2 linked regions of the Spartinivicinus poritis genome follow. The protein of the gene in region 1 interacts with the protein of each later gene in a pairwise test. Links are inferred from orthologs where the notes say so. Each region holds a gene or a part of one and is shown on either strand. Other genes may lie near its edges.

Region 1 (3,385 bases):
ACATCGTGCAGACATAAAGGTAAAAGTCGATGGTTTGTCAGCTGATGAAATACTTTCAAGAGGACAATTAAAGCTAGTAACAGCAGCACTAAAAATTGCTCAAGGCTTTTTATTCAATAAATTTACTAACCAGCAGAGTATTTATCTAATCGATGATATTGCAGCAGAGTTAGATAATGAAAAGAAAAGTAAGCTGTGTCAGCTTATTGAAACAATGAATTGCCAAGCATTCATAACATGTGTTGAAGAGACATCTTTAGATTATGAATGGCATGAAACAAAAGATGTAAAGATGTTTCACGTGGAACATGGGCAAATCAGACCACTTGATAGGCCTAAAAAAGGCTGAAAGCTATCCTTTCAAAGCAGGAGTTATCGTGTATGACCACAAATTACGATGCATCAAATATTAAAGTTTTAAAAGGCTTGGATGCAGTTCGTAAAAGACCAGGAATGTACATTGGTGATACGGACGATGGTACTGGTCTTCACCATATGGTTTTTGAAATTGTAGACAACTCAATTGATGAGGCACTTGCAGGATTTTGCTCAAAAATTGATATCATCATTCACCCTGATAACTCGGTAACTGTTAAAGATAATGGTCGTGGAATTCCAGTAGATATCCATGAAGAAGAGGGGATGTCTGCTGCTGAAGTTATCATGACTGTACTACATGCGGGTGGTAAGTTTGACGATAACACTTATAAAGTATCGGGTGGCTTGCATGGTGTGGGGGTTTCTGTAGTAAATGCACTATCTAGAGAACTTCGCTTAACAATACGCCGAAATGGCAAGGTGCATCAGCAAATTTATGATCATGGAGTATCGAGAGAACAATTAGCTGTTATTGGTGACACTGACTACTCAGGTACTGAAATACAGTTTTATCCTTCAGAAGAAACCTTTACCAACATTAATTTTAGCTACGATATTCTGGCCAAACGCTTACGGGAACTATCTTTCCTTAACTCTGGTGTTTGTATTCACCTTAAGGATGAGCGTAGCGGTAAGGAAGATGAATTTAAATATGATGGTGGATTAGAAGCATTTGTTGAGTTTCTTAATCAAAATAAAAATCCCATCAACAAAGTATTTCACTTTACCACGCAAAGGGAAGATGGCATTGGTGTAGAAATTGCGATGCAATGGAATGATGGATTTCAGGAAAATATTTATTGTTTTACTAACAATATTCCTCAGCGTGATGGCGGTACTCACTTGGCTGGTTTTCGTGGGGCGCTTACCAGAACTCTGAACTCTTATATTGAAAAAGAAAATCTAATGAAACAAAAAGTTAACACTACTGGTGATGATGCCAGGGAAGGGTTAACTGCCATTATCTCTGTTAAAGTGCCCGATCCTAAGTTCTCTTCTCAGACCAAAGATAAACTGGTTTCTTCAGAAGTTAAGTCTGCAGTAGAGCAAGAGATGAATAAGCTTCTCTCTGATTACCTACTTGAAAACCCACAAGAGTCAAAGTCTATTGTTTCTAAGATGGTTGATGCTGCTCGGGCACGAGAAGCAGCGCGTAAAGCAAGAGAAATGACTCGTCGTAAAGGTGTACTGGATATTGCTGGCCTACCAGGTAAGCTTGCAGATTGCCAGGAAAAAGACCCAGCTTTATCTGAACTCTATATTGTGGAGGGTGACTCTGCGGGTGGCTCAGCTAAGCAAGGGCGCAATCGAAAAACACAGGCGATCCTTCCTCTGAAAGGTAAAATCTTAAATGTTGAAAAAGCGCGTTTTGATAAAATGCTTTCTTCTGCTGAGGTTGGCACCTTAATTACTGCGTTAGGTTGTGGTATTGGCAGAGAAGAGTTTAATCTGGAAAAGCTGCGTTATCACAATATTATTATCATGACTGATGCTGATGTTGATGGCTCGCATATACGAACACTATTACTCACTTTCTTCTTTAGACAAATGCCAGAGTTAATTGAGCATGGCTATGTCTATATTGCCCAACCTCCTTTGTACAAAGTGAAGCGAGGGAAACAAGAGAACTACATAAAAGATGAAGCTGCTTTAGATGATTATTTAATACAAGCAGCTCTAGAAAATGCTGCACTACATGTAAATGAAGATGCTCCTGGAATTGGTGGTGTACAGCTAGAAGAGTTGGTAAGTGCTTATCGCAAAATAGAATCCGCCATCAATAAGCTTTCACAACTTTATCCTTCAGAAGTATTGAAGAATGTTGTCTACAGTGAAGCAATTACAGAAGAAGGCTTGAAAGATCAGCAACTAATAACAAACTGGGCTGTAAATTTAAATAAAGCACTTGAGGTAGAAGGAAAATCTGGAAAGCTCTATAAAGTAGAGGCCCAGTATGACAAAGAGCATCAAGTATGGTTACCAGTGGTTAAGTTAACTCATCATGGAGTTGACTATGACTATCCGTTGTCAACAGAGTTCTTTATTTCCAATGACTATAGCAATATGGTCAAGCTAGGGGAGAAGCTCTCTGGTTTATTAGAAGAAACCGCTTATGTTGCTAAAGGTGAAAGGAAACACCCTGTAGACAGCTTTGAAGCTGCTTTAGATTGGTTGATGAAAGAAACCACTAAGCGCTTTACAATTCAGCGTTATAAAGGCTTGGGAGAAATGAACCCAGGTCAACTGTGGGAAACAACTATGGACCCAGAAGTACGGCGTATGTTGAAAGTGTCAATCGAAGACGCTATTGCAGCAGACCAGATCTTCACTACATTGATGGGTGACCAGGTAGAACCAAGAAGGAACTTCATAGAAGATAATGCATTAAGAGTAAATAATCTTGATATATAAATAAAAAATATTCTTTAATTAAAAATAAAAAAATGGGGCAAAATTAAAGCCCCATTTTTGTCAGCTTAATAATATTAAGAAATTCTTACTTGCCCTCTATGTTTGCATACTTATCTTGTTGTTAGTTTTTTCACTAATGTAAAACAGTCTTCTAAAGACCCACTCAAATCAACTCATCACCATTTAAAATAAAGAAAATTACGACTACATTTGAAGTAGAGTAGTTTTGTTTTAAATTAATATACTGTTTAAAATAATAGTATTTTTATATTACACAAAAACAACAACAGCCTCTGGGTGGATAGGGCAAATAAAATGTTAAAATTTATTATTGTATTAGTTGTAATAATTGCTATAGGGGTTGGAGGCGCGCAGTTTTACATTACATATAAAGTTGACAAGTTTTTAGAGCAAATGAGTAGTTATGCAGCAATGACTGGATTTGACTTTTCTTATAAAGATATCAAAACAACCTATGTTGGAGCGTTAGAGGTAAGTGAAGTAGAGTTTGGTATTCCAATTCCTGAAGACAATGTTACCTTTAATACTTCCATCGACTTGATGAGAGTGAAGTTCCCTTCTTTATTAGATGTAA
Region 2 (3,477 bases), on another replicon or contig:
GTGGCTGTCAATAACCCCGTTTTTGATATTACCCCGGCTGAACTGGTGGACTTTATTGTGACTGAACAAGGTGTTGTGGCTAATCCAACAGTAGAAAAATTGAAAAAGTTGTTTGAGGCTCGTGCTGTTTAAAATTATTACTGGCCAGTCACTTCTGAAGAAACGATAAAAAGTCTGCAAATCATAGAGTTAGCCCGCTGCTATTGAATATACAGCGGCTACGATTTGAGGTATACTTGGCGTCCATTTCTTATTGTTGAAAAACCGTTTTGTCATTTATCAAGCCAAGACTTTTTATACTTATTTCTAAACAGTGCCGATGCCTGATCCTTATGTCGTTACAGGCGCAGTTGGCTTTTAGCTTGTATTCAAAATTAAGGAACGTATTCCATAATGGGTGAAATTGCCAAAGAAGTCCTTCCAGTCAATATCGAAGATGAACTGAAGCAGTCCTATTTGGATTATGCGATGAGTGTAATTGTGGGGCGTGCCTTACCAGATGTTCGGGATGGCTTGAAGCCGGTTCATCGCCGTGTGTTATTTGCCATGGGCGAGCTAAGCAATGACTGGAACAAACCGTATAAAAAATCTGCTCGGGTGGTGGGTGATGTCATTGGTAAATACCACCCTCATGGTGACTCTGCTGTATACGACACGATTGTCCGATTAGCGCAGCCTTTTTCAATGCGCTACACCCTGGTGGATGGGCAAGGGAACTTTGGTTCTGTTGATGGTGACTCGGCAGCAGCCATGCGTTATACCGAAATTCGCATGGAAAAAATCTCCCATGACATCATGGCGGATCTTGAAAAAGAAACCGTTGATTTTGTACCTAACTATGACGGTTCTGAGCAGATTCCAGTTGTAATGCCTACTCGGATTCCTAACCTGTTGGTTAATGGTTCGTCAGGTATTGCTGTAGGTATGGCGACCAATATTCCACCTCATAACCTCAATGAAGTGGTTAATGCCTGCCTAGCGCTAATAGAAAACCCAGAGCTAGATATTGATGGCTTAATGGAGTATGTCCCTGGCCCAGACTTTCCTACGGGAGCCACCATTAATGGCCGTGCGGGCATTTTACAGGCTTACCGTACGGGGCGGGGGCGTATTTATGTACGGGCTAAAGCTGATATTGAAGTTGATGAAAAGAAAAATAAACAAACCATTATCATCACTGAAATTCCTTACCAATTAAATAAAGCCCGACTGATTGAGCGCATAGCAGAGTTAGTTAAAGAGAAAAAAATTGAAGGTATCACCGAAATCCGTGATGAGTCGGATAAAGATGGTATGCGAGTAGTTATTGAGCTGCGTCGTGGTGAAGTAGGTGAGGTAATCTTAAATAATCTATATGCCCAAACCCAGCTTGAGTCGGTATTTGGGATAAATATGGTAGCGCTGGTTGATGGCCAGCCGAAGCTGTTAAACCTGAAAGAAATTCTAGAAGCCTTTGTTCGTCATCGTCGAGAAGTTGTTACTCGTCGTACAGTCTATGAGCTGCGTAAAGCCAGAGAGCGCGGCCACATCTTAGAAGGACAAGCGGTTGCGCTATCCAATATTGATCCGGTTATTCAACTTATAAAAGAGTCCCCTACACCAGCAGAGGCCAAAGAGAAATTAATTAATACGCCTTGGCAGGCAGGATTGGTATTGTCCATGTTGGATAAGGCTGGAGCTGACTCCTGTCGTCCGGATGAACTACCAGCTCAATACGGCTTGCGTGATGGACATTATTACTTATCACCTGTTCAAGCCCAAGCTATTTTAGACCTTCGTTTGCACAAGTTGACGGGTCTTGAGCATGATAAGCTGCTGGAAGAGTACAAGCAGTTGCTGGATAAGATTGCTGAACTTGGTTTGATTCTGGCCAGTCCTGAGCGCTTGTTGGAAGTCATTCGTGAAGAGTTGGAAGTGATCAAGGAAAATTATGGTGATGAGCGCCGGACGGTGATCACTAGCTCTCGCCAGGATTTAACCGTTGAGGATTTAATCACCGAAGAAGACATGGTGGTGACAATTTCTCATGGTGGTTACGCTAAAACCACACCACTAGACACTTATCAAGCACAGCGACGGGGTGGTCGAGGTAAATCTGCCAGTGGGGTTAAAGATGAAGACTTTATTGAGCACTTGTTAGTGGCTAACACCCATACCCAAATTCTGTGCTTCTCAACCAGAGGAAAAGTCTACTGGCTGAAAGTGTATGAAATTCCTCAAGCAACCCGTACTTCCCGTGGTCGTCCAGTTAATAATATTTTGCCGCTAGAAGAAGGTGAACGGATTTCTACTATTTTGCCAGTTGAAGAGTATAACGATGGCCACTTTGTCTTTATGGCAACCTCTAAAGGTACAGTGAAGAAAACGCCATTGGAGCAGTTCAGTCGCCCTCGCTCTTCAGGGTTAATTGCAGTAGACCTAGATGATGATGACCATCTAGTGGCAGCTGCTATTACTGATGGTGAAAGAGATGCCATGTTATTCAGTAGTGCGGGTAAAGCCATTCGCTTTAAAGAAGCTGATGTGCGAGCAATGGGCAGAACTGCCCGTGGTGTGCGTGGAATTAAACTGCAAGAAGGCCAGCAAGTTATTTCATTGATTATTCCTGGCGAGACTGGCCAAGTACTAACGGCCAGTGAAAATGGTTATGGTAAACGTACCCGCCTGGAAGACTTCCCTGTTTATGGTAGAGGTGGTCAGGGCGTTATTGCCATGCAAAGCAATGAGCGGAATGGCTTGCTAGTGGGTGCCACGTTGGTCGATGACGGTGATGAAATGATGCTGATCTCTGATCAAGGCACTTTAGTGAGAACCCGAGTAGATGAAATTTCGATTTTAAGTCGAAATACTCAGGGTGTTCGCTTAATTAAACTAGCGGGTGATGAGCACTTGGTGGGTATTGAGCGAGTCGCTGAGCCTGGAGAAGTGATTGAGGATGATGAAGCCGCTGATGATGTGATTGATGCTGATACGACTGATGAAGCGGCAAGCCCTGAAGATGACTTGCCAGCAGTCGATGAATAACTGCTAACTACGATTAAATAAAGGGCCAGGCATTCTGGCCCTTTATATTTGAGTTGACCATAAGTTAATTGGGTAATAACAAAAAAGTGCTTGGGTGTTTACCTGCTGAGGAGTAATACGTTTATGAGCCGTGCTTTTAATTTTTGCTCAGGTCCAGCCACGATGCCTGAGGCAGTTTTGGCGCAGGCACAACAGGAACTGTTGGATTGGCAGGGAAGAGGGGTTTCAGTGATGGAGGTGAGCCATCGCAGCCCTGAGTTTGTTACTGTGGTCGAAGAAGCAGAGCAAGACTTGCGTGAGTTAATGGCAATACCTGATGACTATGCGGTTTTATTCATGCAAGGTGGAGCAACAGCTCAGTTTGCAACGATTCCAATGAATTTACTGGGTAGCAAGCAGCAAATGGATTATGTGGACACTGGCGTGTGGTCGCAAAAAGCGAGTAAAGAAGCT

The links.
Region 2: the proteins of gyrB (region 1) and gyrA interact in binary tests that used the Escherichia coli proteins (3 or more experiments, as listed by UniProt). The link is inferred for Spartinivicinus poritis from one-to-one orthologs.

Annotation. Positions count from the first base shown.
Region 1 is NZ_JAPMOU010000024.1:11,086-14,470, forward strand. The notes cover bases 30-3,085. They hold gyrB (DNA topoisomerase (ATP-hydrolyzing) subunit B), read left to right. Parts: upstream 30-381; coding sequence 382-2,790; downstream 2,791-3,085. Other genes in these bases: recF (DNA replication/repair protein RecF), read left to right, coding at 30-349. Also shown: more of recF, read left to right, coding at 1-29; ORQ98_RS17440 (LSm family protein), read left to right, coding at 3,106-3,385. UniProt on the Escherichia coli protein: DNA gyrase negatively supercoils closed circular double-stranded DNA in an ATP-dependent manner to maintain chromosomes in an underwound state.
Region 2 is NZ_JAPMOU010000010.1:49,150-52,626, reverse strand. What follows is about bases 77-3,224. They hold gyrA (DNA gyrase subunit A), read left to right. Parts: upstream 77-393; coding sequence 394-3,024; downstream 3,025-3,224. Other genes in these bases: serC (3-phosphoserine/phosphohydroxythreonine transaminase), read left to right, coding at 3,148-3,224; mtnA (S-methyl-5-thioribose-1-phosphate isomerase), read left to right, coding at 77-132. Also shown: more of mtnA, read left to right, coding at 1-76; more of serC, read left to right, coding at 3,225-3,477. UniProt on the Escherichia coli protein: A type II topoisomerase that negatively supercoils closed circular double-stranded (ds) DNA in an ATP-dependent manner to maintain chromosomes in an underwound state.